Regions from separate parts of the Mesorhizobium sp. M0437 genome, predicted to be linked through region 2. Evidence: predicted binding sites of a transcription regulator. Region 2 holds the regulator's gene; each other region holds the start of a gene.
What was found. Region 2 encodes PhoB, which activates phosphate uptake and scavenging genes when phosphate is short. Its sites were predicted from a motif close to TGTCATNNANCTGTCAT; they were not measured.
Positions count from the first base shown of each region.

Region 1: ugpB (sn-glycerol-3-phosphate ABC transporter substrate-binding protein UgpB) is a predicted target of PhoB. The motif match lies at 5,416-5,432, and genes of this name have one in related genera.
Region 3: NKI72_RS06955 (RNA degradosome polyphosphate kinase) is a predicted target of PhoB. The motif match lies at 8,545-8,561, and genes of this name have one in related genera.

Region 1 is NZ_JAMYRK010000006.1:50,079-60,750, reverse strand. It holds gene NKI72_RS05995 (ABC transporter permease) at 1-43, shown strand, start outside; gene NKI72_RS05990 (ABC transporter ATP-binding protein) at 40-1,122, shown strand; gene ugpC (sn-glycerol-3-phosphate ABC transporter ATP-binding protein UgpC) at 1,145-2,212, opposite strand; gene ugpE (sn-glycerol-3-phosphate ABC transporter permease UgpE) at 2,220-3,068, opposite strand; gene ugpA (sn-glycerol-3-phosphate ABC transporter permease UgpA) at 3,077-3,961, opposite strand; gene ugpB (sn-glycerol-3-phosphate ABC transporter substrate-binding protein UgpB) at 4,043-5,353, opposite strand; gene NKI72_RS05965 (bifunctional diguanylate cyclase/phosphodiesterase) at 5,651-8,083, shown strand; gene tlpA (thiol:disulfide interchange protein TlpA) at 8,086-8,769, opposite strand; gene argH (argininosuccinate lyase) at 8,805-10,205, shown strand; gene NKI72_RS05950 (hypothetical protein) at 10,277-10,483, shown strand; gene lysA (diaminopimelate decarboxylase) at 10,499-10,672, shown strand, end outside.
Region 2 is NZ_JAMYRK010000021.1:45,108-55,779, forward strand. It holds gene NKI72_RS15665 (ATP-binding cassette domain-containing protein) at 1-68, opposite strand, end outside; gene NKI72_RS15670 (sugar ABC transporter permease) at 84-1,448, opposite strand; gene xylF (D-xylose ABC transporter substrate-binding protein) at 1,590-2,630, opposite strand; gene NKI72_RS15680 (ROK family protein) at 2,916-4,160, shown strand; gene phoB (phosphate regulon transcriptional regulator PhoB) at 4,170-4,859, opposite strand; gene phoU (phosphate signaling complex protein PhoU) at 4,876-5,583, opposite strand; gene pstB (phosphate ABC transporter ATP-binding protein PstB) at 5,616-6,419, opposite strand; gene pstA (phosphate ABC transporter permease PstA) at 6,416-7,267, opposite strand; gene pstC (phosphate ABC transporter permease subunit PstC) at 7,271-8,260, opposite strand; gene pstS (phosphate ABC transporter substrate-binding protein PstS) at 8,320-9,381, opposite strand; gene NKI72_RS15715 (hypothetical protein) at 10,035-10,388, shown strand; gene NKI72_RS15720 (DUF2865 domain-containing protein) at 10,473-10,672, opposite strand, start outside.
Region 3 is NZ_JAMYRK010000007.1:54,128-64,799, forward strand. It holds gene NKI72_RS06910 (amino acid ABC transporter permease) at 1-1,112, shown strand, start outside; gene NKI72_RS06915 (amino acid ABC transporter ATP-binding protein) at 1,182-1,931, shown strand; gene NKI72_RS06920 (multicopper oxidase domain-containing protein) at 2,187-4,103, shown strand; gene NKI72_RS06925 (nickel/cobalt transporter) at 4,178-4,891, opposite strand; gene NKI72_RS06930 (cation diffusion facilitator family transporter) at 4,922-5,944, opposite strand; gene NKI72_RS06935 (metal-sensing transcriptional repressor) at 5,941-6,204, opposite strand; gene NKI72_RS06940 (TIGR02117 family protein) at 6,303-6,974, shown strand; gene NKI72_RS06945 (FAD-dependent monooxygenase) at 7,002-8,219, opposite strand; gene NKI72_RS06950 (zinc-finger domain-containing protein) at 8,239-8,484, opposite strand; gene NKI72_RS06955 (RNA degradosome polyphosphate kinase) at 8,634-10,672, shown strand, end outside.

The sequences.
Region 1 (10,672 bases), on a different contig from region 2:
CTGGTTGCTCTACGTCCAGTCGAAGCGGATGGCCGGGCGATGAGCTTTCTCGAGCTGAGCGGCATCCACAAGCACTACGGGCCCGTGGCAGCACTTGCCGGCGTCGACCTCAGCGTGGCCAGCGGCAGCCGTACGGCAATCGTCGGGCCGTCCGGTTGCGGCAAGACCACCTTGCTGCGGCTGATCGCCGGCTTCGAGGCGCCGGACCAGGGCCGCATCGTGCTTGATGACGAGGTGCTGGCCGATGGCGACACGGCCGTGCCGGCGCATCGCCGCGGCATCGGGCTGGTGGCGCAGGACGGCGCTCTATTCCCGCATCTGAGCATCGCCGCCAATATCGGCTTCGGCATGGGGCGTCACGAGGAAAAGCGCAGTGAGCGCATCGCCGAGCTCGCCTATGTCGTCGGGCTGGACAAAGGTATCCTGAAGCGCCGTCCGCACGAACTCTCCGGTGGCCAGCAGCAGCGCGTCGCGCTCGCCCGCGCCATGGCCATGAAGCCGCGGCTGATGCTGCTCGACGAGCCGTTCTCGGCGCTCGACACCGGCCTGCGCGCCTCGATGCGCAAGGCCGTGGCCGAGCTCCTTGAAACCGCCGGCATCACCACCATCCTGGTCACCCACGACCAGGCCGAGGCGCTGTCATTCGCCAGCCAGGTCGCGGTGATGCGCGACGGCAAATTCTCGCAGGTCGGCACGCCGCGCGAGCTCTATTTCAAGCCGAAGGACAGGATGGTCGCCGAGTTCCTTGGCGACGCCATCGTCCTGCCGGCAAGGATCGCCGATGGCTTCGCCATCTCGCCGCTCGGCCGCATCGCTGTCGACAGCTCGGAGCGGCGCGACGTCGCCCGCATCATGCTGCGGCCGGAGCAGGTGTTGCTTAAGCGCACATCGCGTGAAGGCATGTCCGGCACGCCGGACATGCTGTTCGGCGAGGTGACAGAATCGGAGTTCGCCGGCTCGATGTGCACCATCGCGGTGCGTCTGTTGAACAGCCCCGATCCGCCCGACGCCGCCGCTATCGGCAATACGCCGTTGATCCTGCGCAAGCCGGGCATGGACGCGCCGGCGATCGGCGAGATCGTCCGGCTGACCGTGTCGGGCAAGGCGCATGTGTTTGCCTGAACGGTTTTGCGCAAGGCCGACTTCAATCGACCCGTTTGCCCGCCTGATCGAACCAATGCAGCTTTTCGGACCTGGCCACGACGCGCAATTGGTCGCCTGGCTTGGCGCTGGCGCGGCCTGAGACGCGCACGACGATGCGGTTGCCGGCTGCCACGCAATGGAGAAAGCTTTCGGCACCGACCGGTTCGACCGCTTCCACTGTTGCCGGCAGCGCGAGCGCGCCGGCCGGCGCCTCTGCCGCGAAGGTGATGTCGGCGTCCTCCGGACGAAAGCCTAGTGTCACTGCCTTGCCCTGTCGAGGCGCCAAGCCAATCACAGTACCGTCCGCCAATACCGAGCTTGGGGAGGCCCCTGTGAGCGCCAGCAGATTCATCGGCGGTGCGCCTATGAACGAAGCGACGAAGGTCGAGGCCGGTTTCTCGTACACATCAAGCGGCGCGCCGGTCTGCTCGACCAGGCCGGCGTTCATGACGACGAGGATGTCGGCCAGCGTCATCGCCTCAAGCTGGTCGTGCGTGACATAAACCGAGGTGACGCCAAGCGAGCGCTGCAGATTCTTGATCTCGATGCGCATCTGCCCGCGCAATTTCGCATCGAGGTTGGACAGCGGTTCGTCGAACAGGAAGACCTTCGGGTTGCGCACGATGGCGCGACCCATGGCGACGCGTTGGCGCTGACCGCCGGAAAGCTCGCGCGGGCGCCGGTCGAGCAGCGCCGAAAGCTCCAGCACCTTGGCAGTCGAGCGTACCCTGCTGTCGATCTCGTCATTCGGCGTGCCGCGGTTGCGCAGGCCATAGGCCATGTTGTCATAGACCTTCATATGTGGGTAGAGCGCGTAGTTCTGGAACACCATTGCGATGTCGCGCTCGGTCGGGCCAATGGCGTTGACCACCTTGCCGTCGATGGCGACTGTACCGGCAGAAATCGTCTCCAGCCCGGCGATCATCCTCAGCAGCGTAGACTTGCCGCAGCCGGAGGGGCCGACCAGCACGCAAAGCTCCTTGTCGGGAATGGCGATGGAAACGCCCTTCACGGCCTCGACGCCGCTGGGATAGATTTTCCTGACATCCTTCAGATCCACGGTCGCCATCGGCTTCTCACTTTTCGGATTCGACCAGACCGCGCACGAACCAGCGTTGCATCAGCACGACCACCAGGATCGGCGGCACGATGGCCAGCATTGCCGTGACCATCACCAGGTGCCATTGGGTGTCGGCATCGGCGAAGGAAACCATCTTTCTCAGCGCGATGACGATGGTATTCATGTCGTTGCTGTTGGTGACGAGCAGCGGCCAAAGATACTGCGTCCAGCCATAGATGAAGAGGATCACGAACAGCGCGGCGATGTTTGTCCGCGACAGCGGCACCAGAATATCGAAAAAGAAGCGCCATGGCCCGGCACCGTCGACACGCGCCGCCTCCACCAATTCGCCCGGTATGGTCATGAAGAACTGGCGAAACAGCAGCGTTGCGGTGGCTGAGGCGATCAGCGGGACGATCAGGCCGGCATAGGTGTCGATCATGCCGAGATCGACCATCACCTTGTAGGTCGGCAGGATGCGCACCTCGACTGGAAGCATCAAGGTGATGAAGATCAGCCAGAAGAAGGTCATGCGCAGCGGAAAGCGAAAGAACACGATCGCGTAGGCCGACAGGATCGAGATGAAGATCTTTCCCACCGCAACGCCGAGCGCCATGATCATGGTGTTGAGGAGCAGCCTGCCGACGCTGACCCCGCCGATACGACCGATGCCGCCGAACAGCGCCTCGCTGTAATTGTTCCATAGCTGGCCGCCGGGCAAGAGCGGCAGGGGCGGCCTGAGGATCGTTTGCAGCGTGTGCGTCGAGGCAACGAAGGTGTAGTAGATCGGAAAAGCCACGATCAATATGCCGAGGATGAGCACGGCATGGGCGATGAAGGTGCGGAGCGGGGACTGGCCGATCATCGCTGCCCTCAGCCGTAATGGACTTTGCGTTCCACATAGCGGAACTGGATCGCTGTGAGCGCAATGACGATGGCCATCAGGATGACCGACTGCGCCGCCGAATCGCCCAGGATCAGATTGACGAAGCCGTCATTGTAGACCTTGTAGACCAGCGTCTCGGTCGTCTTGCCCGGCCCGCCGCCGGTGACGGCATGAACGATGCCGAACGTGTCGAACAGGGCATAGACGGTGTTGACGACCAGCAGGAAAAAGCTTGTCGGCGCAAGCAGCGGGAAGACGATGGTCCAGAAGCGCTTGGTTTCGCCGGCGCCGTCCATGGCCGCCGCTTCGATCAGCGTTTTCGGCACCGCCTGCAGGCCGGCGACGAAGAACAGGAAGTTGTAGCTGATCTGCTTCCAGGCAGCAGCCGACACCAGCAGGATCATGGCGTGGGTGCCGTTGAGCAGCGGGTCCCATACGATGCCGAGGCTTCTCAGCAAATAGGCCAACGAGCCGATCGAGGGATTGAACAGGAAAAGCCAAAGCATGCCGGCAATCGCCGGCGCCACGGCGTAAGGCCATATCAACAGTGTGCGGTAGAGGCCTTTGCCGCGCACGGCCTTCTCGGCCATGACCGCGAGCAGCAGGGCCACAACCATGGCAACGATCGCGGTCGCAAGAGAGAACACTACGGTGACCTTGATCGAGTTGAGGTAGGCCGGATCGGCCAGCACCTTCCGGAAATTGGCAAACCAGACGAACCTGCTCTTCAGCCCGAACGGGTCTTGCCTGAGCATCGACTGGTAAAGCGCCTGACCGGCCGGCCAGTAGAAGAAAACCAGGGTGATGGCGAGCTGTGGCGCCACCAGCAGGTAGGGCAGGATCTTGTTGGGAAATACGACGCGTGGAGACAGGCTGATTTCCCTCGCTATCCAGGTGTCGCCCACGCGAGCCCGCGTGGGCGATATTCCAACCGACTAACCGAGATAATCCCGTCAGTTCTCCAGCGCTTCCTTGATCGCGACGTTGCCGCGCGCAACCGCATTGTCGAGTGCCTGCTGGGCGGTTTGCTGGCCGGCCAGCATCTTCTCCAGCTCCTCGTTCTGGATATCGCGCACCTGCGGCAGATTCGGCAGGCGCACGCCCTTCGAGTTGTCGGTCGGCGCCTTGCCCGTCATCTGCAGGATGGGTGTCTCGCGGCCGGGGTTTTTGTCATAGAAGCCTGATTTCTTCGTCGCCTCATACGCGGCGAGCGTCACAGGCAGGTATCCCGACTTCTGGTGCAGATATTCCTGCACATCGGTCTTGGACAGATAGGCAAAGAAGGCGGCGACACCCTTGTATTCCTCGTCCGACTTGTTGCCGAACACCCACAGGCTGGCACCACCCGGCGTCGTGTTCTGTGGTGCGCCCTTGGCGTCGGTATCATACGGAAGCTGGCCGATGCCATAGTTCATGCCGGACTTGACGATATCGCCGAGGCCGCCCGACGATTCGGTGAAGATGCCGCATTCGCCGGCGAGGAATATCTGCTTGGCTTCGGAGGTGCGTCCGCCATATTTGAACGTGCCGTCCTTGGCCAGGCCAGCGAGCGCCTGGAAGTGGTTGACGAAAATCGGCGCATTGATCTTGAGTTCGACATCACCTCCAGCCAGGCCATTCTGCTGGGTGGCCCAAGGCACGTCATTCCACGCCGCGAAATTCTCCAGGTGGATCCAGGTCAGCCAGGTCGAGGTATAGCCGCAAGGGGCGGCGCCGCTCGTCTTGATCTTCTTGGCAGCTTCCCACACCTCGTTCCACGTCTTGGGCGGATTGTTCACGTCGAGGCCTGCCTTCTGGAAGATGTCCTTGTTGTAATAGAGGATCGGCGAGGAAGAGTTGTAGGGGAACGATAGCATGGTGCCGTCCGGCTTCGAATAATAGCCGACGATGCCGGGCAGATACTGGCTCTTGTCGAAAGTCATCCCGGCGCCGGTCATCACATCGGCCACCGGCTTTATCGCACCCTCGGCCGCCATCATCACGCCGGTGCCGACGTCGAACACCTGGAGGATATCGGGCGCTTGCCCGGCACGAAAGGCAGCGATGCCGGCATTCAGCGTCTCCGGATAGGTGCCCTTGAACACCGGAACGAGCTCATAGTCGCTCTGGCTGGCGTTGAAATCCTTGGAGATCTTGGCGACGACCTCGGCGTTGGCGCCGGTCATGGCGTGCCACCAGCTGATCTGCGTGACGGCGAAGGCGGAGGTGGTGGAAAGCAGGGTCACGGTGGCGGCGATACCGGCCGCAAAGCCGAAGAACTTCATGTTTCATCTCCCGTTTGTCATTGGCGAAAGGGGCACTTCCGCAAAGCCAATATGTGGCGCTGATGACAATCGGACAACGGTTTTATTGCGGATCAATGAACATCATTCCTTCCTAAAGTGCACTCGCTACTGAAACCGGGCGCCAGAAATCACATCACCGTCTTTTTGGGCGCAGCGGCGTCGGTTTTCCCCCGAAAAGACCCGCCGCATGGCCCACGGGTTAACCATTCGTTAAAATCTCCAAGAGCTAATCAGTCACACCTCCCCTGTTAATTTTGGCAGACCGAGTGAACCAGGATGCTGACGGTCTATAATTGTATTGTAAGTCAGCACGATCCGAGACTGGTTGCGCTTGCCGCACTCATCTGTGGAATTTCTTGCTTCTCGGCGGTTAATCTCCTTAAGCATGTCGGCCGATCGACCGAGCGAAACCGGCTTGTCTGGCTGATGATCGCCGCGGCCTCGACCGGGTTCGGCATATGGGCGACGCATTTCATCGCCATGACCGCGTTTACGCCGGGAATACCGAATGCATACAATCCGGGATTGTCCGCCTTTTCGCTTGCCGCCGCCATTATCATGACCGCGCTTGGGATGTGGGTCGCCACCTTGCGCCGCGGCATCGACCATTTCCTCGTCGGTGGCGCCATTCTGGGCGGCGCCATCGCGACGATGCACTACATCGGCATGGCAGCTTTCGAGGTCGAAGGCCGGGTCGCATGGAACCTGCTCCTTGTCGCGATATCGCTTCTGGCCGGCGTGACCCTCGCGGCACTGGCGCTCCTTGTCGTCTTGCGCCGTCCGTCAGCGCTCGCGACTTTCGGCGGCGCCGCGCTTTTGACGCTGGCGATTTGCAGCTTGCATTTCATCGCGATGGCTGCGGTGTCGATCATTCCGGATTCCTCGATTGAAATATCCGAACATTCCATCGAGCCCATTTCCCAGGCCTTTGCCGCAGCGGTCGCCAGCCTGATAATCCTTGTGCTATCGGGTGCCGCGCTGTGGATCGACCTGCGCTTTCGCCGCCAGAAGCTCGAGGCCGATCGCATGCACGATCTCGCCAATGCGGCGGTGGAAGGTCTGATCGTTTGCGATGGCACCCGCATTGTCAGCGCCAATGACAGTATGGCGAAGCTGACCGGAACAGCGACAGCCACCCTGAACACGATGCAATTCGGCGAGCTTTTCGACGGACAGAGCGCAGCCGATATGTCCGGCTTCGGCGAACAGGCGCAGGAAGCGAAGGTAAGGGGCAGCGACGGGGCGAGAATTCCTGTCGAGCTGATCGCCAGGAAAATCACCTACTGCGGCAGGCCTCATACGGTGCTTGCCGTTCGCGACATCCGTGAGCGCAAGAAGGCAGAACAAGAGATCCTCCGCCTCGCGCATTTCGATCCGCTTACCGGGCTTGCCAATCGGCGGAGCTTTTCTTCCCGGCTGGAAGCAGAATTCGCCTCAATGGATCGTGGCGGCAAGGATGGACATCTGGCGCTCCTGCTGCTTGACCTCGACCGGTTCAAGCAAGTCAACGACCTCTATGGCCACGGGGCCGGCGATGCTATGCTGCAGAAGCTGGCGCACTGCATTTCCGGCATCCCGCGCCACGGACAGATGCTCGCGCGTCTCGGCGGCGATGAATTTGCCATCATAGCTCCGAACCTCCCCGACCCCCTGGCCGCAGGCCGGATAGCCGAGGACTTGCTGGCGGCGATCCGGGAGGAAAACAGGGTTTCGGTCGGCTCCGGCCTCGTCTCGGCCAGCATCGGCATCGCCTTCTTTCCGCTGGATGCCGAAGACCAGGCCGGCCTGATCAGCCATGCCGACACGGCACTCCATCGCGCCAAAACCGAAGGCAGGGACACTTATCGGTTTTTCGAGATAGCCATGGGCACCGCGGCCCGCGACAAGCGCGTGATGGAGCATGAATTGCGCCAGGCGATCGCCCGCAAGGAGTTCCACCTCGTCTATCAGCCGCAGAAGGAGATCCGCGGCGGCAGGATGATCGGCTTCGAAGCCCTGGTCCGTTGGCAGCACCCTGAGCGGGGTGACATTTCTCCGGCCGTTTTCATCCCCGTGGCCGAGGACAGTGGCGCTATCGCGCAGATCGGCGACTGGGTGCTGACGACGGCTTGTAACGATGCTGTTCGCTGGACAAACCCGCTGATGGTCGCCGTCAACGTCTCCGCCGTGCAACTTCACAATCCGAATTTCAGCCGCAAGGTGCACGACGCATTGACGAGATCCGGCCTGGCCCCCGGCAGGCTCGAACTGGAGATCACCGAAACGGCCCTGGTGAAGGACATGCCGCGCGCGCTGGCAACCTTGAGGCAGGTCAAGGCGCTTGGCGTGCATGTGGCGATGGACGATTTTGGCACCGGCTATTCTTCGCTGTCCAACCTCAGCGCCTTTCCCTTCGACAAGATCAAGATCGACGGGTCGTTCATCAAATCGGTCGACAAGAACGCCCAGTTCGCGGCGATCGTTCGCGCCGTGCTGGGGCTTGGACGCGGTCTCGGCCTACCGGTTCTGGCAGAAGGCATCGAGACGCCGGGTGAATTGCAGTTCCTAGACGCCGAGGCTTGCGAGATCGGGCAAGGCTACTACCTCGGCAAACCGGCTCCGATCGAGACATTCGGGGAACTGACGGGCGTGGCCGCTCCGGCAATCCGCACCGCCAGCCGACGCGGCGCAAGCATTGCCGTGCTCAAGCCGCGCCTGCGCACGGTCTGAGCCTATCCCGGCTGAAGCGCCGCCTCGACCAGACGCTTGGCATCCGGCCCCGACCATTCGGCCGGGCCATTCATATGGGCGATCAGGCAGCCTTGCCCATCGATCAGCATGGTGACCGGCAGACCGAGCGCCAGGCCGCGCGTCTTGACGTCGTTGAACAGCGCCATCGTGGCATCGCGATAGTAGCCGAGCGACTTGACGCCGGTGTCCTCCAGGAACTTCTTCGGTTTGGCATCGTCGCCGGCATCGACGTTGACGGCAACAACCTGAAACGCATCGCTGCCCATCTCCTTCTGCAGCGCATCGAGCGCGGGCATTTCGGCGCGGCAAGGTGCGCACCATGTCGCCCACAGATTGAGCAGCACCGTCTTGCCGGCATGATCGGCGATCGTCGTCGGCTTGCCGTCGGGGCCGTTGAAGGCAAGGCTTTTCAGCGATTGCGGCGGATCCGCCGGCAAAAGCGCGGCAACCTGGCCGGTGGCAGCGGCGGCGATCTTCTTGGCACGGTCGGTCTTGGCGGCGCAGGCGACGTCGTCCTTGCCGCCGCCGGCGGCCACTTGCGCGGGCGCCTTGTTGCCAGAACTGCTTTCCCTGACATATACCGCGACCGCGCCGGCCAGCACGCCCGCAACCAAAGCGGCGAGGATGAGACGCAAAGCCGGGAAAAATCTATTGCCGTCTGCCATTTTTCAAAAACTGCTCCGGAGCACGGGTTATAGCGATGAACGACAAGAAGGCCAGCAACCAGATGTGGGGCGGACGTTTTGCCTCGGGTCCGGCCGCAATCATGGAAACGATCAACGCATCGATCTCGTTCGACCGCAAACTCTATGCGCAAGATATTCGCGGCTCGATCGCCCATAGCCAGATGCTGGCGCAAACGGGCATTATTTCGGCGGCCGACCAAAAAAAAATCGCTCACGGGCTGAACACGATCCTGGCAGAGATCGAGGCTGGTACATTTGAGTTTTCGACCAGGCTGGAAGACATCCACATGAATGTCGAGGCCCGTCTGGCCGAGCTGATCGGCCCCGCCGCTGGCCGCCTGCATACCGCCCGCTCGCGCAACGACCAGGTGGCGGTCGACCTCAGGCTGTGGGTCAAGGACGAGTGCTTTCGCGTCACCGAGGCGCTGAAGGGCCTGATCACGGCGTTCCTGGATCGGGCCGAGGAGCATGCGGCAACGGTGATGCCGGGCTTCACCCACATGCAGGCGGCGCAGCCGGTGACCTTCGGCCACCACTGCATGGCTTATGTCGAGATGTTTGCACGCGACCTGTCGCGCGTCCGCGATGCGATTGAGCGGATGGATGAAAGCCCGCTCGGCGCCGCCGCCCTCGCCGGCACCAGCTTTCCCATCGACCGGCACCAGACGGCGAAGGCGCTTGGCTTCCGCGAGCCGATGCGCAATTCGCTCGACAGTGTTTCGGACCGCGATTTCGCGCTCGAGTTCCTGGGCTTGGCGGCGATCTGCGCGACGCATCTGTCGCGGCTGGCCGAAGAGATCATCATCTGGTCGACGCCGCAATTCGGCTTCGTCAGGCTATCGGATAGTTTCTCGACGGGTTCGTCGATCATGCCGCAGAAGAAGAACCCGGACGCTGCCGAACTGGTGCGCGGCAAGACCGGCCGCGTCACCGGCCATCTCGTCGGCCTGCTGACGGTGATGAAGGGCATGCCGCTGACCTATGGCAAGGACATGCAGGAAGACAAGGAATCCGTCTTCGACGCGGCCGAGACGCTCGACCTGATGCTGGCGGCGATGACCGGCATGGTGCGCGATATGACGGTGAACACTGCCGCGATGAAGAATGCGGCCGGCGCCGGCTATTCGACTGCGACCGACCTCGCCGACTGGCTGGTGCGCACGCTCGGCCTGCCGTTCCGCGAGGCGCACCATATCACTGGTCGGGCGGTGGCGCTGGCCGAGGAGAAGAAGGTCGGGCTCGACAGGCTTTCGCTGGAGGATCTGCAGTCCATTCACCCCGGTATCGGCGCCGACGTGTTTTCGGTTCTTGCCGTGCAGAATTCTGTAAAGAGCCGCACGAGCTTCGGCGGCACCGCGCCGTCCGAGGTGCGCAAGCAGATCCGCTACTGGAAAAAGCGGCTCGCCAAGGCGTAAGACGCGGGGTGCAATGGCCGCAAAACTCGGCTAGAAGCGGCTGCGGGCAACAGTTTCGGACGGATGGCACGATGACCGGAAGCAGGATTTTGGTGACGCTGACGCTGCTGGCGGCAATGGCCACCGTTGCGGCCTGCGGCAGGAAGGCTGCGCTCGACACGCCGTACGCGGCAGCCGTGCAGGCCCGCAAGGACGCCGAGAAGGTCAAGCAACCCTTGCCGCCGGAGCCGGAAAAACCTGTCGAGGACAAGAAATTCATCCTCGACCCGCTGCTCTGATTTCGGACCAATCTCGTGAACCATTTCGACTACCGCGACGGCGCGCTGCATGCCGAGGACGTGGCGATATCAGACATCGCCGCCAGCGTCGGCACGCCGTTCTACTGTTATTCGACGGCGACGCTGACCAGGCATTTTCGCGTCTTCACCGAGGCCTTTGCCGGGCTCGATGCTCTCGTCTGCTATGCC
Region 2 (10,672 bases):
CCGAAAGCGATGGAGATGTTGCGCATGTCGATCAGCGGCGTGCCCGTGGGAGCGGTTTTGTCTGCCATGATCGTTCCTCCTCCCTACACACGTTTGCGATAGACGGTATCGAGCCACACCGCGAGCACCAGCACGGCGCCGACAACGATGCTCTGCAGCGGTGAATCGATGCCGAGCAGCACCATGCCGGACTGCAGCGACTGCATCAAAAGCGCGCCGAGCATGGCGCCGAGCACTGTGCCGGAGCCGCCGGCGAGCGACGTGCCGCCGATCACCGCCGCCGCGATGACCAGCAGCTCGTCCAACGTGCCCAGCGCATTGGTCGACGAGTTCTGCCTGGCTGACGAGATCGCCGCGGCGATCGTCGCCAGCACGCCCATGATCATGAACACCTTCATGGTCACCCAGCGCGTGTTGATACCGGCAAGGTTGGCTGCTTCCGGATTGCCGCCGATGGCGAAGACATAGCGGCCGAAACGGGTACGCTTGGCGATGAAGGTCATGATCAGCCCTACGGCTACAGCCATCAGCACGGGTATGGCGATGCCATGGGCGATGAACAGCCCGCCTTCGGGAACCGTTATATTGTTGGCCGCCGCATATCTGTTCACGATGCCGACCGGCCAAGGATAGGAATTGGCAAGCCATATGGCGCCCATGATGGCAGCGCAGGTGAGGACACCGAGGAACGTCTCGGCCCAGATCGGGCGCAACGGAAAGCGGAACCGCTTGCGCTGCACCCGCCCGTTGAGCAGCATGAACACAACCGCTAGGCACGCGACAATTCCGACGATCCAGCTCCATCGCGCGCCGATCGAACCCGCCGGCCCGCCCCCCATCAGCTGGAAAGTGGCATCAAGCGGCGCAATCGTCTGACCGCTGGCGACCCACCATGCGGCACCCCGCCAGACCAGAAGGCCGCCCAGCGTCACGATGAAGGCCGGCACCTCGAGATAAGCGATGATGTATCCCTGGAACGCTCCGATCAGAAGGCCAAGCGCCAGGCCGATGGCCAGTGCCAGGATCCAGATCCAGGGATTGCCTAATTGCAGACCGATCATTCGCACCAGGAAATGCACCTGCGCAAAGCCCATGACCACGCCGATCAGACCTTCGGCGGAACCGACCGACAGGTCGATATTGCGCATGACGATAACCAGCACCATTCCGGCGGCCATTATGGCCACGGCGGAAGTCTGCACCGACAGGTTCCAGAGATTGCGTGGCGTCAGGAAGGTCCGGCTGTCGAAGTCGAACGGATTGACGCCGAGCCGTACGCTGGAAATGACATGCAGGCCGACCCAGATGACCAGCAGCGCGCCGACCATGCCGAGCATGCGCGTGTCGAGTTCGGTTGCCTTGAGAAATCGGGCAACGATGCCGAGCTCGGATTCCCGTGCCCGGTCTGCCGTGCTGTCGACCGGCGTGTTGGACGTGGTGTCGGTCATGATGTTTCTCCCGCCGGGTTGCCGTCTGCCGCGGATGCCGGAAGCAGCCTAGAAGTTATCCGCCGGAAGCGGAAAAACAACTCTTGTTGAAAAACGCCGCGGCGAGCGGCCGCGGCGTTCGGACTTCTCGGAAACGTCGGCTCAGTTGCAGACTGCAACAGTGCCAGCCGTCACGCCGGCGCAGACCTCTTCTTTCTTGATCCAGCCGGCGTCGATGACGACGTTGAGGTTGTCCTTGGTGATGGCGACCGGGGTCAGGAACAGCGACTTGACGGTATTGCCGCCGGGCGTGGTGAAATCCTTCACGCCGGCAATGTCGGTCATCTGCTTGCCGTCGGCCAGCTGCGAGGCGATCTCGGCGGCATTCTTGCCGAGCTCGCGCGCATCCTTCCACACCGACACGGTCTGTGTGCCGAGCGCGATGCGGTTCAGCGCGGCGTGGTCGCCGTCCTGGCCCGAAACCGGAACCGATCCGGCCAGCCCTTGCGCTGTCAGCGCGGCGACGACGCCGCCGGCAGTGCCGTCATTGGCCGCGACCACGGCATCGACCTTGTTGTCGTTGGCGGTCAGGAACTGTTCCATGTTCTTCTGAGCGTTGGCCGGCAGCCAGCCGTCGGTATAGGCCTCGCCGACATTCTTGATCTTGCCGCTGTCTATTGCCGCCTTCAGCACCTCCATCGAACCGGCAAACAGGAAATCGGCATTCGGATCGGAACCCGAACCCTTGATGAAGACATAGTTGCCTTCCGGCTTCACCTTGAAGACTTCCCGGGCCTGCATGCGGCCGACTTCCTTGTTGTCGAAGGTCAGGTAAAAGACGTCCTTGTTCTCGATCAGCCGGTCGTAGCCGACAACCGGAATACCTTCGTCCAGCGCCTTTTGCACGGCCGGCCCGATGGCCGAGGCGTCCTGCGCCAGGATGATCAGTGCGTTGGCGCCCTGCGAGATCAGGCTCTCGACGTCGGTGAGCTGCTTGCCGGGGTTGGACTGTGCGTCGGCGGAAATATACTTGTCGCCTGCGGCCTCGATGGCCGCCTTCATTGCGGCCTCGTCGGTCTTCCAGCGCTCTTCCTGGAAGTTCGACCAGGAAACGCCGATGACCTTGTCTTTAGCCTGCGCCACCGACGCCAGCGCCAGCGTCATGGCGACACCCGCCAGAATGGCGGTCGTGAATTTCTTCATCATATCCTCCCTGCGCCGCGTACGGCGTGACCAATTGGCTCAAAGACCAGCTTAGAAGCTCTAATTTTTTCGAGCCTCGAAAAAATACTGGTCCGATCTCCGGCTGCTGTCAACATCGATTCTGATGGATTTTGATGACTCTGCGAGTTTTTTCGAGCGTCGGAATAAACGATGACAGCGCCACCTGCATCTGACACTATTTGCCTCATCCGACACTATTTGTCGGACATTACCGACGGCTTCCGGTTCATGAGCGGCCGCGGCAACCGGGAGGAAAGCAAAACAATGTCGGTCGGAATCCGCCATGACGATTTGCGCCGGCGCAACCGGGCGATGGTGATCTCGGCGGTGCGCCGGGCCGGCCAGCCATCGCGTACTGAGATCGCAGCTACCACCGGCCTCAGTCATTCGACCATATCGGCGATTTCTTCCGACCTGATACGGGAAGGCATCCTCGCCGAGAGCAAGCCAAGTGAGCCCGTTTCGTTGAAACGCGGTCGTCCGCAAGTCGGCCTCGCCCTCAACCCGGAAGCGGCGGCGGTGCTGACCGTGGTGTTGTCGCTGAATTTCCTTTCGGCCGCCATTATCGACTACACGGGACAGGTGGTCGCCGAGGAACAGCGCCGGCTGGACACGCTGACTATGCCGCGCGACGAGCTGATCCGTGAATGCATGGCCATCGTCCGGCGCCGGCTGCAGGATCCAGATCTTGACGTCCGCAGTGTCGCCCGCATCGCCCTGGCGATTCAGGGCATTACCGACTCCCCTGCACGCGCCATGCTGTGGTCGCCGATCACGCCGCAGACCGACATCGCCTTTGCCGACATGCTGGAGGACGAATTCGGCATCCCGGCAACGGTGGAGAACGACTGCAACATGATGGCGGTGGCTTTGCGCTGGCGCAATCCGGATCGCTATCGCGATGACTTCATCGCCATCCTGCTTTCGCATGGCATCGGCATGGGGCTGGTGCTGAAGGGCGAACTGTTCACCGGGACGCATTCCTCGGGCGGCGAATTTGGCCACATGATCCATCGTCCGGGCGGCGCGCTCTGCCGTTGCGGGCGGCGCGGCTGCATCGAGGCGTATGCCGGCAACTACGCCATCTGGCGCAACGCCAGGCAGATGAGCGAAGACAGCGAACCGGTCGCCGACGTCAGCGACGCCGACATGCGCGCACTGGCGGCCCGGGCGCGCGAGAAAGATGGGCCGGAACGCGAGGCCTACCGCAAGGCCGGCGAAGCGCTGGGTTTCGGTCTCGGCTCGCTGTTCGCGCTGATCGATCCGGCACCGGTCGCGATGGTCGGCGCCAGTGCCGCCGCCTTCGATCTGATCGAGCCGGCCTTGCGGAAGGCAATCGCCCAGACCGCCGGCGGCCAGCATTCAGGCTCGATCTCCTTCGATACAGAGCCGAACGAATTGCCTCTGATCCGCGAAGGCTGCGCGATGCGGGCGTTAAGCTTCGTCGACCAGGAGATTTTCGCGCCGGGCGCGCAAATGAGGCCCAGCGTCAGAAAGAACGTAGCCTGACCAGGCGGGTCAATCTTCCCTGATCGCATAGCCGGCGCCGCGGATGGTGCGGATGACATCCGGCATCCGGCCGTTGTTGACGGCTTTGCGCAGCCGCCCGACATGCACGTCGACGGTGCGTTCGTCGATGTAGATTGTCTCCCCCCAGACATTATCGAGTAACTGGCTGCGCGAGAAGACACGGCCCGGATGCCGCATCATGAACTCGAGCAGCCGGAATTCGGTCGGCCCGAGCCTGATTTCGCTCTTCTTGCGATAGACCCTGTGCGATTCGCGATCGAGCACGATGTCGCCGACCTTCAGCACGCTGGACAGCACTTCCGGCTTGGCGCGCCGCAGCAGCGCCTTGACCCTGGCCATGAATTCCGGTGTCGAAAACGGCTTGACCAGATAGTCGTCGGCGCCGGTCGAAAGACCGCGCACCCGGTCGCTCTCCTCGCCGCGCGCGGTCAGCATGATGATCGGCAGCCGCTCGGTTTCGGGGCGCACCCGCAACCGACGACAGAGCTCGATGCCGGAAACCGCTGGTATCATCCAGTCGAGCACCAAAAGGTCGGGCACATTCTCCTGCAAACGGATCTCGGCTTCGTCGCCGCGTGTCACCACCTCGACCTGGTAGCCTTCGGATTCGAGATTGTAGCGGAGCAGCACACCCAACGGCTCCTCGTCCTCCACCACCATTATGCGTGGTGCGATCATCGGCTGGGCACCCCCATCATGTCACCGGTGCGGACATTGTCGTTTCGTCCTGCTTCGGACGATTGACCGGCAATTGCTCGCCGGTCAGCACATAATACGCATTTTCGGCGATGTTGGTGACATGGTCGCCGATCCGCTCCAGATTCTTGGCGCAGAACAGCAGGTGCGTGCAAGCGGTGATGTTGCGCGGATCTTCCATCATGTAGGTCAACAGCTCGCGGAACACGGACGTGTATTTAACGTCGATGCGCTCGTCGGCGGCACGAAGCTTGGCCAACGCGGCCGCATCGCCTGCAGCATATTCCTCGATGACACCCTGCACCTGGATGAGAACCAGCTGCGCCATCGCGTCGATGGAATGCGACAGGTCCCGCGGCGTGGCGCTGAGGCCGACCGCACTCACGCGCTTGGCGATATTCTTGGCAAGGTCGCCGATGCGTTCGAGGTCGCCCGCCATGCGGATCGCTCCGACCACATGGCGAAGATCGTGGGCCATCGGCTGGCGTTTGGCGATCAGGGTGATGGCGCGGTCGTCCAGTTCGCGTTGACGCGCATCCATGATGGCGTCGTCGGAAACGACGCGTTGCGCCAGCACGTTGTCGGAATTCAACAGCGCCTTGGTTGCCCCGCCGACCATCGAACCGGCGAGGTCGGCCATGTCGCGGATCAGCTTGCTGATCTGCTCGAGATCCTCGTCGAAAGAAGCGACTGTGTGTTCGCCCATGGTCCTGTCCTCATATGCATGATCGGAACGGCTCAGCCGAAGCGGCCAGTGATGTAGTCCTGCGTGCGCTTCTCGCGGGGCGACGTGAATATCTTCTCGGTCCGGTCGAACTCGACCAGTTCACCCAGATACATGAACGCCGTCTGGCGCGACACGCGCGCCGCCTGCTGCATGTTGTGGGTGACGATGACGATCGTGTAGTCGGCTTGCAATTCGTCGATCAGTTCCTCGATCTTGGCAGTCGACAGCGGGTCGAGCGCCGAAGCCGGTTCGTCGAGCAGAATGACTTCCGGCTTCACCGCCACGGTGCGGGCGATACAGAGCCGCTGCTGCTGGCCGCCGGACAGGCTCAAGCCGCTGGCGTTGAGCTTGTCCTTGACCTCGCTCCACAGCGCGGCGCGCTTCAACGCCTGTTCGACGCGGCCGTCCATCTCGGACTTGCCGAGGTTCTCGTAGAGCCTGACGCCGAAGGCGATGTTCTCGTAGATCGACATCGGGAACGGCGTCGGCTTCTGGAACACCATGCCGATCTTGGTCCTGAGGAGGTTGAGATCCTGCGACCGGTCGAGAATGTTCTTGCCGTCGAGCAGCACCTGGCCCTCGGCCGTCTGTTTTGGGTAGAGCTCATAGATGCGGTTGAACACACGCAGCAGCGTCGATTTCCCGCAGCCCGAAGGGCCGATGAAGGCCGTGACGCTGCGCTCGGGCAGCGACAGGCTGATGTCCTTCAGCGCCTTGCTCTGGCCGTAGTAGAAGTTGAGGTTCTTGACCTCGATCTTCGTCTTCTCGGCGACCGTTTCGGCCATCGTCATGTCTGGGGACAACATCTGTGTCATCTGTCCTCTCTGCGTCCGGTAAGGCTGCGGGCGAGGATGCTCAAGCCCAGAACCGTCAGGGTGATTATGAGTGCGCCGGTCCACGCCAGTTGCTGCCATTCCTCGTAAGGGCTGAGAGCGAACTGGAAGATGGTCACCGGCAGGCTGGCCATCGGCGCGTTGATATTGCTGCTCCAGAACTGGTTGTTGAGCGCGGTGAAGAGCAGCGGCGCCGTCTCGCCGGAAATGCGTGCTATCGCCAGCAATATGCCGGTGACGATGCCGGACAATGCGGCGCGGTAGGCGACCGAACGGATCACCACCCAGCGTGGCGCGCCGATCGCGGCACCGGCTTCACGCAACGCGTTCGGCACCAGGTTGAGCATGTCTTCAGTGGTGCGCACGACCACCGGAATGACCAGGATGGCAAGCGCAACGGCGCCGGCAATGGCCGAGAAATGTCCCATTGGCCGCACCATCAGCTCATAGACAAACAAGCCTATGATGATCGACGGCGCCGACAACAGGATGTCGTTGATGAAGCGGACGACGGTGGTGATGCGCGAAAAGCGTCCATACTCGGCCATGTAGGTTCCCGCCAGCACGCCGATCGGCGTGCCGACGACAACGGCGATGATCGTCATCAGCAGGCTGCCCGTGATGGCATTGAGCAAGCCGCCGGCCTCGCCCGGTGGTGGCGTCATCTCGGTGAAGACCGCGAGCGAAAGCCCGGCTGTGCCCTTATAGACCAACGCGCCGAGAATGAGCGCCAGCCAGGCAAGCCCGATGCCGGCGGCGACGACGCAAAGCGCCATCATCACCGAATTCCTGGCTTTGCGGCGGCTGTGGAGCGATGAGGATGTCGACATCGGTCAGGCTCCCGTACGGGCGTCGATCCGCATCAGCATATAGCGGGCGGCGGCGAGGATCAGGAAGGTGATGACGAAGAGGATCAGGCCGAGCGAAACCAGCGAGGAGGTGTAGAGGTCGCCGTCGGCCTCGGTGAATTCATTGGCGATGGTCGCCGAGATCGTCGTGCCCGGCGCGAACAGGGAGGCACTGATGCGATGTGCGTTGCCGATGACGAAAGTCACCGCCATGGTTTCGCCGAGTGCCCGGCCGAGGCCAAGCATGACGCCGCCCATGATACCGATGCGGGTATAGGGAATGACCACGCGCCGGGTCACTTCCCAGGTCGTGCAACCGATGCCATAGGCCGATTCCTTCAGCACCGCCGGCACCGTATCGAAGACGTCCTTGGTGATCGAGGTGATGAAGGGCAGCACCATGATGGCGAGGATCAGCGCCGAGGTCAGAAGGCCGATGCCGTAAGGAGGGCCGGCGAAAAGGCTGGATAGTCCCGGCACGCCGTGGAAGATGTTGATGATGAAGGGCTGTATCGTCGTCTGCAGGAACGGCGCGAACACGAACAGGCCCCAGATGCCGTAGATGATCGAAGGAATGCCGGCCAACAGCTCGACCGCTATGCCGATAGGACGCCTGAGCGGGCGCGGGCAGAGCTCGGTGAGAAAGATTGCAATGCCGATGCCGATCGGAACCGCGATCAGGATGGCAATGGCCGCCGTCACCAGCGTGCCGTAGATCGGCGCCAGTGCGCCAAATTTTTCCGTAACGGGATTCCAGCTCTCAGTCGTCAGGAAAGAAAAACCGAACGACGACAGCGCCTGCCATGAGCCGGCAAACAGCGAGATGGCGACACCGCCGAGGATGACCAGCACAAGAATTGCGGAAGCGCGGGTGAGTCCGCGGAATATGGCATCTGTGAGCGCGAAGCGCCGCACCGTAGCTTCCCTGGCCCGGGCTGCTGCAGATGATGGCACGGCATCGGAAGCGATGGTCATTGGGTCCTCGCGATTAAAGGCAACAGGGAGGGCGCCATCGACGCCCTCCCTGGAGGAGATTACATAGCCGAGTAGAGCGGCTTGCCGTCGTCGCCGACGACTTCCTTGGCCCACATGGCCTTGACGCTCTCAACCACCTTGTCGGGCATCGGAACGTAGTCCAGCTCGCCGGCCATCTCGTCGCCCTTGTCGTATGCCCAGGCGAAGAATTTGAGCGCTTCGCCGGTGGTCGCGGCATCATCCGGCTTCTTGTAGAGCAGGATCCACGTTGCCGCCGTCATCGGCCAGGACTCGGCGCCCGGCTCGTTGGCGAGGATGACGCCATAGCCCGGCTGCGAGCTCCAGTCGGCATTGGCCGCTGCCGCCGAGAACCCCGCCGCGGTGGGCTCGACCTTCTTGCCGTCCTTGTTGATCATATCGGTGTGGGTGAGCTTGTTCTGCTTGGCGTAGGCATATTCGACATAACCGATCGCGCCGCCGGTCTGGGAGACGTTGTTGGCAACGCCCTCATTGCCCTTGGCGCCGATGCCGACCGGCCATTCCACGGCCTTGTCGACGCCGACCTTTTCTTTCCAGACCGCGCTGACGTCGCCGAGGTAATAGGTGAAGTTGAACGTCGTGCCCGAACCATCGGAACGGTGAACGACCGCGATCGCCTGCGAAGGCAGCTTGACGTCGGGATTGAGCTTCTTGATCGCTTCGTCATCCCAGCTCGTGATCTTGCCGAGGAAGATGTCGGCCAGCGTCGGGCCGTCGAGAACCAACTCGCCCGGCTTGATGCCTTCGAGATTGACGACGGGAACGATGCCGCCCATCACCATCGGGAACTGAGCCAGTCCGGTCGCTTCAAGCTCGTCGCCCTTGAGCGGCGCATCCGAAGCGCCGAAGGTAACGGTCTTGGCCTTGATCTGCTTGATGCCGCCGCCGGAACCGATCGACTGGTAGTTAAGGCCAACGCCGGTGTCTTTCTTGTAGGTGTCGGCCCACTTCGCATAGATCGGGTAGGGGAAGGTGGCGCCGGCGCCGGAGATGTCCGCGGCGAGCGCGGCGGACAGGGTGAGGGTGGTCGTCGCCGCAGCCATTGCAATCGCAACGGCCGCCGAGCGGATGAAATGTCTCATGTGGCCTGCTCCTGTTCGGAATATGGTCTCTCGGCGCCATTCCTCCGGCGCCCGCTGAGGCCAATAGCCCCCGATTATTACAGTCGCATGACAGTTTCATGTCGCTCCGGTAACGACGTCCAGCCGGGTTAAGAAGGAGCGGCCGCGGGCTTTTGTCGGCATGGGCCGCGGTTTGCCGCTGGAATCAGCAGCTTGCGTGAATTCCGGCCGGCATCGTCTGCTCGGCGATCGCAGCCACCGGCTTTAAAAGAAAAAAGCCGGACGGGAGCGCGTTGCATGCAGCCAGAACGTGTCATGGCCGCGCCATCGCCGAAACAGGTCCGTTGGGGTAAATCTGACCCTGTTTCTTGCCGGCGGTCGCTGCTCCCGCCCGTAACTGGAGGAGCGGAACTTCGAATATCCCATTGTCGCCACTGAGCGCGGCTTTGGTATGGTGCGATCGCACCATGGCCTTACGCTGGAAGCGTTGACGAATCGCAAGGTTCTAACTCGCGCTGGACCTCCATCCGCGCCCGACCCGGCGCTCGATCTTCGAGCAACGCCTTCCACTGGAAGTGCGACGACTCTACTTCACGGTATCTACTCCCTTCGCCCTATTCCGCCGGTTGTCGGTTAGGCCGAAGCAGCGTTATAAGCTTGCAGGGGTATTGCTGATGTCTCGACGGATTCTGCCTGTCTTCCTGTGCCTGGCGCTGCCTCTGGGAAGCGGCTGCGCGCGCAGCTATGACGGCACCGTCATCATTCCCAAGCCGCTCGATGTTCGCCGTTTCTGGGACAGGCCTTCGCCGCAGGCGCAAGCCGAACAGTCGCAACTGGAGACCGACGTCTTTCCAGTGGCGCCGCAACCGCCGAAAAGGCCGGCGGTGCGCAGGAGCGCGGCTTCCGTTGCAGCGCCTCGGAGGAGGGTCACCAACAACCCGCCCATGCTGTCGCCGGAGCCGACGAAGCCGCTAACTTGCAAGAATGTCAGCGAGCCCGGCAAACGGGCCCGCATGGTCTGCGAATAGCCAACCGTCCGTCGGTTGATGCGCACGGCTCCAGGCCTTGAAGCGGCTATCCGGCCAGCCGTCTCGGAACATCGCCCGCCTTGGTCAGTCCGCTGGGAAGAAGGCCGGCCCGACCACTCTCACCGGCCGCGCGCCGATCGCTCTTTCGATCGACTGATGCTGGGCAGCCCCCTGCACTTCGGCAGCCTGCGTTTTTGCCTCTGCCGGAGCGGCACCGGCGGTTTCGATCCCGGATTCAGGAATTTCCGCGACGACGCCAAGATCCGGCTTTGCCGTCGGCAACG
Region 3 (10,672 bases), on a different contig from region 2:
CCCAACCGGCGCCGTCGAGCGAGCGTGGCCTCACCGCCTGGATCCGCAAGAACCTGATTGCCACCACGGGCGACACCATTCTCACCATCGTTGGCATTGCGCTGGTCGCTGTGATCCTGCCCCAAATCATCAATTGGGCCTTCATCAACGCCCAGTGGACTGGACCGGACCGCTCGGTCTGCGCCACCGTGGCGCAAGGCGGCATCCAGCCGGATGGCTGGACCGGTGCTTGCTGGGCATTCGTCAACGCCAAGTTCGGCCAGTTCATGTTCGGCACCTATCCTATCGAGGAGCGTTGGCGGCCGATCGTGGTGGCCATCCTGTTCGTGGCACTGCTGGTGCCGTTGCTCATTCCGCGCATACCGCGCAAGGGGCTGAATGCCATTCTTCTCTTTTTTGTACTGCCGGTCGTCGCCTTCGTTCTGCTGGTCGGCGGCATGTTCGGCCTGCCGCATGTCGAGACGTCGCGTTGGGGTGGACTGCTGGTGACGCTCAGCCTGTCGTTCGTCGGCATTGCCGTGTCGCTGCCGATCGGCATCGTGCTGGCGCTTGGCCGGCGCTCGAACATGCCGATAGTCAAGCTGCTGTGCGTGATCTTCATCGAGACGGTACGCGGCATCCCGCTGATTACGGTGCTGTTCTTTGCCAGCGTGATGCTGCCGCTGTTCCTGCCGGCCGGCGTCAGCTTCGACAAGTTCCTGCGCGCGCTGATCGGCGTGTCGCTGTTTGCCGCCGCCTACATGGCCGAAGTGGTGCGCGGCGGCCTGCAGGCGATCCCCAAAGGCCAGTATGAGGGCGCCGATTCGCTCGGTCTCAGCTACTGGCAGAAGATGGGCCTGGTCGTCATGCCGCAGGCGCTGAAGCTGGTCATTCCCGGCATCGTCAACACCTTCATCGGCATGTTCAAGGACACCAGCCTGGTCATCGTCATCTCCATGTTCGACCTCCTCGGCATCGTCAAGCAGAACTTCTCCGACGCGAATTGGGCGACGCCACAGACGGCCAGATCCGGCCTGGTGTTCGCGGCGTTCATCTTCTGGCTGTTCTGCTTCGGCATGTCGCGCTATTCAATGTACACGGAACGCCGTCTCGACACCGGCCACAAACGCTAAAAAGGGGACCTTGTCATGGCCATAGAAAACGCCGTCAGCGCGGAAGAGATCAAGGTCAATGCCGCCAAGATGCACATTTCCACCACCGATGTCGCCATCGACATCATCGCCATGCACAAATGGTACGGCGAATTCCATGTGCTGAAGGACATCAATCTAAAGGTGATGCGCGGCGAGCGGATCGTCATCTGCGGCCCGTCGGGCTCCGGCAAATCGACGATGATCCGCTGCATCAACCGGCTGGAGGAACACCAGAAGGGCAAGATCATAGTCGACGGCAAGGAACTGACCAACGATCTGAAGAAGATCGACGAGGTGCGTCGCGAGGTCGGCATGGTGTTCCAGCACTTCAACCTGTTCCCGCATCTGACCATTCTGGAAAATTGCACGCTGGCGCCGATCTGGGTGCGCAAGATGCCGCGGAAACAGGCCGAGGAAATCGCCATGCATTTCCTCAAGCGCGTCAAGATCCCGGAACAGGCCAACAAATATCCCGGCCAGCTTTCCGGCGGGCAGCAACAGCGCGTGGCGATCGCCCGCTCGCTGTGCATGAACCCGCGCATCATGCTGTTCGATGAGCCGACCTCGGCTCTCGATCCGGAAATGATCAAGGAAGTGCTGGAGACGATGGTCGGGCTGGCCGAGGAAGGCATGACCATGCTCTGCGTCACCCACGAAATGGGCTTTGCGCGCAAAGTCGCCAATCGGGTGATCTTCATGGATCAGGGTCAGATCGTCGAGCAGAACACGCCGGCCGAGTTCTTCGACCACCCGCGCCATGAGCGCACGAAGCTGTTCCTGTCGCAGATCCTGCACTGATCCTTACTCCGGTTCGGGACAAGACCGGCGGATCACGCCTCTCTGTCTTGCTGGCTTCGCGCGTATTCGGCGAGCGCTGACCGTGCGCTACGCGAGAAGATAGCAAGCGTGCTTCAGGCCGTTCGAGTGGTCACGTTGCAACCTGGTAACTAGCGCCGGCACGGATCATAAGCGCGCCGGCTGCGTTCATTGCCATTGGGAGTTGTATAACGAGCCGCGTGGGCGCGTGCGGCGGCAGGTCACGGGTTCATCCTGATGCTCATCCAACCGATCGATTATTTCCTCGTCGTCTGGTTCGCGCTGGCGCTGGCTTCGACGCTTTACGTCGGCTTCGACCAATATCGCAACAATCCCGAGCCGGTGGTGATGAAATGGGGCTTCATCCTGGTCACCCTCTATATGGGTCCGCTCGGCTTGCTGCTCTACGTGCTCGCCGACAAGGAGCCCCGGCCGGGCGATCATGAACTCTTCACCCGGCCGCTCTGGAAGCAGGGCGTCGGCTCCACCATCCACTGCGTCGCCGGCGATGCCACCGGCATCATTCTTGCCGCCGCCGTCACGGCGGCGCTCGGCCTGCCGATGTGGATCGACCTGATCGTCGAATATCTCGCCGGCTTTGCCTTCGGCCTGTTCATCTTCCAGTCGCTGTTCATGAAATCGATGATGGGCGGCACCTATTGGGAAAACGTACGCAAGAGCTTCCTGCCCGAGTTCATCTCCATGAACTTCATGATGGCCGGCATGGCGCCGGTCATGAGCTTCCTGATGATGGGCCGCGACATGCGCGCGATGGAACCGACGGAGCTGCTGTTCTGGGGCGTGATGTCGATCGGCGTCATCGCCGGTTTTGCGCTTGCCTATCCGGCCAATGTCTGGCTGGTCGCCCGGGGGCTGAAGCATGGGCTGATGACGCAGCGTGCGCAGGCAGCCGGCATCGATGTCCGGGAGCAGCCTGCCACGAGGCAACATGCGCAGATACAAATGCAGCAGGCCGACGCCAGCGGCCATCGCGGGCAGCACCACGATATGGTTTCCCACAAAGGCAAAGGCGGCGGCCATCACATGGAGACGGATGCCACGACGCCGCAGGTCGCTGCCCTGGGTGCCGTCTCCCTGCTGGCGCTCGCCATCGGCATGGTCGCGCCGGCGAACTGGCTGAACCTGACGCTGTCGGCACGCGATGTCGGCGGGGTGATCATGCCGCGAGGCATGATCATGGATCGCGACACGCCAGCCGATACAATGCGCGACATGGCGGCTACCGATCCACGCCTCGTGGCCGCCTCTTATGGCCTGACGGCAAGGGGCGACCAGGAACTGCCGTTTCGGATGGAGAACGGCATCAAGGTGTTCGAGCTCAGGCCTTCAGTGGTCCGCTGGCAGATCCTGCCGGACGTCGCGGTCGACGCCTATGCCTATAACGGCCAGATTCCCGGTCCGCGAATTCATATTCGCCAGGGCGATCGGGTCAGGATCAACGTCACCAACGGCCTGCCTGAGGAAACGACGGTGCATTGGCATGGCTTGATCCTGCCGAACCAGATGGATGGGCCGGCCGAGATCACGCAGCCGCCGATCGAGCCCGGGCAATCCTATTCATACGAATTCACCGCGACCCAGCACGGAACCTATTTCTATCACCCCCATGCCAAGCCGGACCGGACCCAGGCGCTCGGCCTTTACGGTGCGCTGATCATCGATCCCGCCAATCCCGCCGACGAGGTCGCGGCCGACCATGATTACGCCATCGAGCTTCAGGAATGGCTGGTGCGGGAAGGGCTGACCTACCCGTCGATGCCGATGGATGGCGGCATGCCGAATTTCTTCACCATCAACGGCAAGGCCTATCCCTCGACCGAGACGATCCCGATGAAGGTCGGCGAGACGCTCAAGGTGCGGTTCATCGGCACCAACAACGGCTTCATCCATCCGATGCATATCCATGGCGGACCGTTCGAGGTCGTTGCCCGCGACGGCGAGACGGTCCCCGCTTCGGGTCGTTTCCTTGCCGATACGATCAACGTCGGGCCGGGTCAGCGCTACGACGTAATCTGGAAGGCGCAGCGTCCGGGCAAATGGCTGATCCATTGCCACATCCCGCATCACACCACGAACAACAATGTCGAGGAAAAGGGCGGCGGCGGGCTGATGGTCGTGATCGATGTGACATGACCGGCGTCGCCTAGGCTCGTTCCAGCCGCTGCACCGGCCCGGACGCCATGCAGTGGCTGGGGCCAAATTTTCTCTCAAGCTGAGGTGATCTGCCAGACAGCGACGCCGGCAAGGGCGAGACCGGCGCCGCCCTCGATGGCCCGGGAGATGGTTTCGAACAGCCGTGGCTGGCGCGCGAAAAACTGTACAAGCCGTTCCCGAAACAGGATCGACAACACGGCGACACAGGACAGCGTCAGCGCCACGCCGACCATCATGGTGACGGCAAACAGGGCGCCCGCCGCCGGAACCCCCCTGGACATTGCGAAAGTCATCGCGAAAAGCGTCAGCGGGCATGGGATCAGGCCTGCCGTGACGCCGACAGCCTCGCCCTCGTGCCTGTGATGATGGCTGTGGCTCAACGCGCGCCAGATCATCCAGACGCCAATGAGGCCGAGCAGCCCGCGACTGATGTGCTCCAGAAGCGGAGCGCGGCCGACGCTGCCCAATGCTATTGAGACCAGTGGCAGCGAGAGAGCCGCAATCAGAACGGCAATCGTCACATGCGTGAACGATAGCGTGATAGATACGAGCAGACCACGCGAGACCTTCGCATCCGAACCGGCAAGATAAGTCGCCAGGACGGCCTTGCTGTGCCCCGGCGTCAGCGCATGGGCAGCCCCGAACACGACGCCCATCGGCAGGAAGGCCATGAACGCCAGCCAATTGCCTCCGGCCGCAAGCAGCTTGATCTGTTCGCCGAGCGTCAGATAGATCGTGCGCTGAAATTCGACGAGCGTCTGGAACATCGGACGAGACTAGCAGAAAATCGGCGAGCGTCAGTGCATGTGGCCGTGGTCGTGCGTGTGCTCGTGAGGATGGTCGTTCTCTCCACGTTCCGTTGAAAACCGCACATTCGCCTCAGCCAGGGCCGGTATATGCTGGGATAGTTCGTCCTTCAGCGCTGCGGCGATCTTGTTGGCCGCCGACAGCGGCAGGGTTTCGTCCGCGGCAATTGCGATGTCGGCGTGCAATCTATGACCGATCCAGCGCGCCTTGGCATCGACAATGCGCGCGCCCGGAACATGCTCGGCGGCATGTCGGATTTCGTCTATCACACCGGGTTCGATTCCATCCAGCATGCGGGTCAGCACCGAGCGGGCCGATTGCCAGACGATACCGAAGATCGCAATCGTGATCAGCAGGCCGACGATCGGATCGGCCAAGGAAAAGCCAAACCAGACGCCGATGGCTCCGATGACCACGGCAAGGCTGGTAAGTCCATCTGTGCGGGCGTGGTAGCCGTCGGCAATCAGTGCCGCGCTGTTGATTTCGCGGCCGACGCGGATACGGAACACGGCAACCGCCTCGTTGCCGAGGAAGCCGACAATGCCCGCCGCAGTCAGCCAGCCCAGGTGTGTCACCGCTTGTGGATTGATCAGCCTGTCGATGGCTTGGTAGGCAGCGACTACAGCGCTGAACAGGATGATGAGCACGATGATGATGCCGGCCAGATCCTCGACCCGGCCCAAGCCATACGTGAAGATCCGCGACGGCTTGCGCCGCGCCAGAACGAACGCAATCCAGAGCGGGATCGCCGTGGTCGCGTCGCCGATGTTATGGATCGTGTCGGCCAGCAATGCCACGCTCCCCGACAACGCAACCACGACCATCTGCAATGCCGCGGTGATGGCCAGGATCACGAACGACCATTTGATTGCCCAGATGCCCCGGTCGGTGGTGGCAATTGTCGCGTCGATGACGCCATGGCTGTGACCGTGCGGACCGTGATCGCCGTGATGATGTGCGGCGTGCGAGCCGAACCCGAGCCAGTCCAGAATGCGGACTACGATGGCATTCATAGATATTTCGCCAGCTGCTTGAGTTCCGCCAGCGAGTTGCCGCCGGTTTCCACGCTGTCCGTCAGGCAATGCTCGATGTGATCGTTGATCAGCTCGCGCTTGGCGCTGCTGATGGCCCTTTCGACGGCATGAAGCTGCTGCGCCAGGTCAACGCAAGGGCGATGCGCCTCGATCATCGCCAGCACCGCCGCAAGGTGGCCTTGCGCGCGCTTCAGGCGCTTTATGATGGAAGGATGCGAGGCGTGGAGGTGATCTGACATGCTTGAGCATATCCTCCCGGGGAGGATACGCGTCAAGCTCAGCTGTGCAACGTTCGGAGGGGCTTCACCTTGAGCATTGCTTGTTCTATGCCTTTCCCATGAAGAAGCTTGCCCGTTTTCTTGGCCTGCTGGTCGTTGCAGCAGTCCTTGCGGTGGCGCTGGGCACGCTGCTGCCGCGCCCGCTCTGGCCGGCGGCCGTTGCCGATCCGATCGGCACAAGCCACCGTATCCTGGTGCTGCAAAATCCGATCCACACCGACATCGCCATCCCGGTCGACGACGATGTGCGCCGGCGCTTCCATTTCCTGGTCGATGCCGGCATTCCAGCAGACGTGGCGGAGGTCCGCTACATAGTCTTCGGCTGGGGCGGCCGCGCCTTCTATCTCGAGACGCCGACCTGGTCGGAACTGAAGGCAGTGCCGGTGATGAAGGCGCTGACCGTCGATGCCTCGGTGATGCATGTCGACATTTCAGGCGAAATCGCCGAGCCGCATCCCGACGTCACCGGCTTCGACATCGGCGAGGAGCGGTTTACGGCGCTGCTCGATTACATTGCGGGAAGCTTCCGGCAGGGACCGAGCGGGGCCATGCCGATCGAGAATGCGGCGTATTCCCGTTTCGATCGTTTCTTCGAAGGCAATGGCCGTTTCAACGCGCTGGTCGGCTGCAACACCTGGGCGGCGGCGGCACTGCGCATCGCCGGGCTGCGCACCGGCTGGTGGAACCCGCTGCCGGCATCGCTCGGCCTGTCGATGCGGCTTTACAATTGACCGGGCGACTTAGGACCGCCGAACGTCCTACGCCCGCCAGCCGTAGAGCCAGTCGAGATCGGCGGCGAGTTTTTCGGGCGAGCGCATCGCCAGGAACAGGTTGCGGGCCATCGCCACCGGCCCGGCCGCATGCCAGGCGAGGCGATTGACGGCGCCGCGGCGGGCGACCTGGGCGACGCGCGGCCGCCGCGCCTGTTCCCAGGCGGCAAGCGCCCCCTCAAGATCGGCTGTGGAGGCCGCAATGAAGCCGGCAAGGGTTACCGCGTCTTCGATCGCCATCGCCGCGCCCTGTGCGGCAAACGGCGTCATCGCGTGCGCCGCATCGCCGGTCAGCGCGATGCCTTCCGGCGTCGTCCACCGCCGCTGCTCGACTATGTGGATCGGCCATGCCGTCCACGGCGCGGCCTCGTTCGCCAGGCGGACCAGCGCCGGCGCGGCGCCACGCATGGCGCTGGCGAGGCTGGCGGGGTCGGCATGCCCTGACCAGCCCTCGGCGATGCGCTTGCCCTTGGTGAAGGCCGCGAGGTTGAAGACAGTGCCACGGCTGACCGGATAGGCGACCATATGGAAGCCTGGATGGAGGAATGCGGTAACGCAATCGGGCGCACCGATCGCCCTGAAGGCTTGTCCGGCAAGGCTGTCCGCGGCCACCGTGGCGCGCCAGGCAAGCTCGCCCGAGAATCGGCTTCTGCCGAATTCGGCCGCCTTGCGGGCCAGTTTTTCTCGCACCGACGACCAGACGCCATCGGCTCCGACCAGCAACGATGCTTCGGTTTCGATGGTCGTGCCGGCAATCTCGACTGTTGCGGTGATGCCATTCGGTCCGGTTGCGACGCCGCCGACGCGGGCACCGGTGACAAGCTCGATCTCGGGCCGCTCGGCTATCCGCTGCATCAGCGCTGACTGCAGATCCGCGCGGTGGGCAACGAGATAGGGCGCTCCCCAGCGCGTTTCGGCCGCCTGGCCAAGCGGTACGCGCGCCAGCTTGCGCAGCGTGGCGGCATCCTTGAGCACGACCGCCTCCGGGCGCACCGACGTCGGCAGCAGCCGATCGAGTACGCCGAGCTGCCGTAGGATGCGCGTCGCGTTGGGCGAAAGCTGGATACCGGCGCCGGCAGCCTCGAGGTGCTGCGCCTGTTCGAACAGTTTTACCCGATAGCCGCGCTCGGCGAAGGCCAGTGCCGCGGTCAGCCCGGCGACGCCCGCCCCGGCGATGACCACCTGCCGGGACTGCGTTTCCTGCATCAGGCTTGTCGCGGAAGAATCAGGCGGCCTGGTCGATATAGAGGCAGCCCGGCGGCTGCGTTTCCAATGCCTTCAGTTTCGGCGAATAGCGATAGAGCGTCGAGCAATAGGGGCAGACCTTTTCATTGTCGTCGCCCATGTCGAGAAATACATGCGGATGGTCGAAAGGCGGATTGGCGCCGGTGCACATGAATTCCTTGACGCCGATGTCGATTGCCGGATAGCCCGCATCGTTCTGGAAATGGGGAATGGAACCGCCTGCCATCGTCGTCTCCTGATCTTGTCGATTGCATCTGGATCATAACCCGTCTCTTTGCAAGATCGATGAAATGAAACTGTCGCAAAAGCCTGTCAGAGGATAAGTTAAGCCGGTTAAGGCTGTGCTCGTCGAACGGTGTGGGAAGAGCGGGAACCATGAACGAACTGAAGCCGGTGCAGAACGAATTCATCACCGTCGAGGCGGCGAGCCCCGAAGGCGGCAATCCCGATCGCTTCGTCAATCGCGAGTTTTCCTGGCTGCAATTCAACCGGCGCGTGCTCGAAGAGTCGCTGAACGCCAACCATCCGCTGCTCGAGCGTGTTCGCTTCCTGTCGATATCGGCCGCCAACCTCGACGAGTTCTTCATGGTCCGCGTCGCCGGTCTTGCCGGCCAGGTGCGCGAAGGCATCGTGCTGAAGAGCCCGGATGGGCGCACTCCCGAGCAGCAGCTCGAACAATTGCTGCGCGAGGTCGAGCGCCTGCAGGAGGACCAGCAGAACAGCCTTTCGGCGCTGATGCTGCTGCTCGACAAACAAGGCATCGAAAGCATCACCCGCGATGCGCTGACCAAGGACGAGAAGACCTGGCTCGAGGACCATTTCCAGGAGCAGGTATTTCCGGTCCTGACGCCGCTGTCGATCGACCCGGCGCATCCGTTTCCGTTCATTCCCAATCTCGGTTTCTCGATGGCGCTGCAATTGCGCCATCGCAAGAACGGCGAGGAAATGAGCGCGCTTCTGCGCCTGCCGGTGGCGCTGAGGCGCTTCATCCGTTTGCCGGATCGCAAGCATCATGTCCGCTTCATTCCACTTGAAGAGGCGGTCAGTCTCTATATCGGCAAGCTGTTCCCCGGCTATGAGGTCAAGGGCTCCGGCACATTCCGCATCATCCGCGACAGCGATATCGAGGTCGAGGAAGAATCAGAGGATCTGGTGCGGCTGTTCGAGACGGCGCTGAAGCGGCGACGCCGCGGCTCGGTCATCCGGATCGAGTTCGACCGGCTGATGCCGCCCGAATTGCGCGACTTCGTCGCCGGCGAGCTTGGCGTTTCGGCAAGCCGGATCAGCGTGCTCACCGGTCCGCTGGCGCTCAGCCAGATCTCGGAGATCGTCGCCGTCGCCCGCGACGATCTGAAGTTCACGCCCTACAATCCGCGCTTCCCCGAGCGCATCCGCGAGCATGGCGGCGATTGTTTTGCCGCGATCCGCGAGAAGGACATCATCGTCCACCACCCCTACGAATCCTTCGACGTCGTGGTGCAGTTCCTGCGCCAGGCAATGGCCGATCCGGAAGTGGTGGCGATCAAGCAGACGCTCTATCGCACCTCCAACGACAGCCCGATCGTACGCGCTTTGGTCGACGCCGCCGAGGCCGGCAAGTCGGTGACCGCGCTAGTCGAGCTCAAGGCGCGTTTCGACGAGGAAGCCAACATCCGCTGGGCCCGCGACCTCGAGCGCGCCGGCGTCCAGGTCGTCTTCGGCTTTCTCGAACTGAAGACCCATGCGAAGATGTCGCTGGTGGTGCGCCGCGAGGATGGCAGGCTGCGCAATTACGTGCATCTGGGCACCGGCAACTACCACCCGGTCACGGCACGCATCTACACCGACCTGTCCTTCTTCACCACCGATCCGACGATCGCGCGCGATGTCGCCCAGCTGTTCAACTTCATCACCGGCTATGCCGAGCCGGCCGAGCAGATGCGGCTGGCCATCTCGCCGTTTACGCTGCGCGACCGCATCCTCCAGCACATTTCGGATGAGATCAGCCACGCGCTGGAGGGCAGGCCGGCCCGCATCTGGATGAAGATGAACGCCTTGGTCGACCCGATCGTCATCGATGCGCTCTACGATGCCAGCCGCGCCGGCGTCGAGATCGATCTCGTCGTGCGCGGCATCTGCTGCCTGAGACCGCAGGTGCCCGGCCTATCGGAGAACATTAGGGTGAAGTCGATCGTCGGCCGTTTCCTCGAGCACAGCCGCATCTATTGCTTCGGCAACGGCCACGGCCTGCCCTCGGACGGGGCGATCGTCTATATCTCCTCGGCCGATCTGATGCCGCGCAATCTCGACCGCCGCGTCGAGACCATGGTGCCGATCACCAATCCAACTGTGCATGAGCAGGTGCTCGGCCAGATCATGCTCGGCAACATCATGGACAACCAGCAAAGTTTCGACGTATTGGCTGACGGAACCTC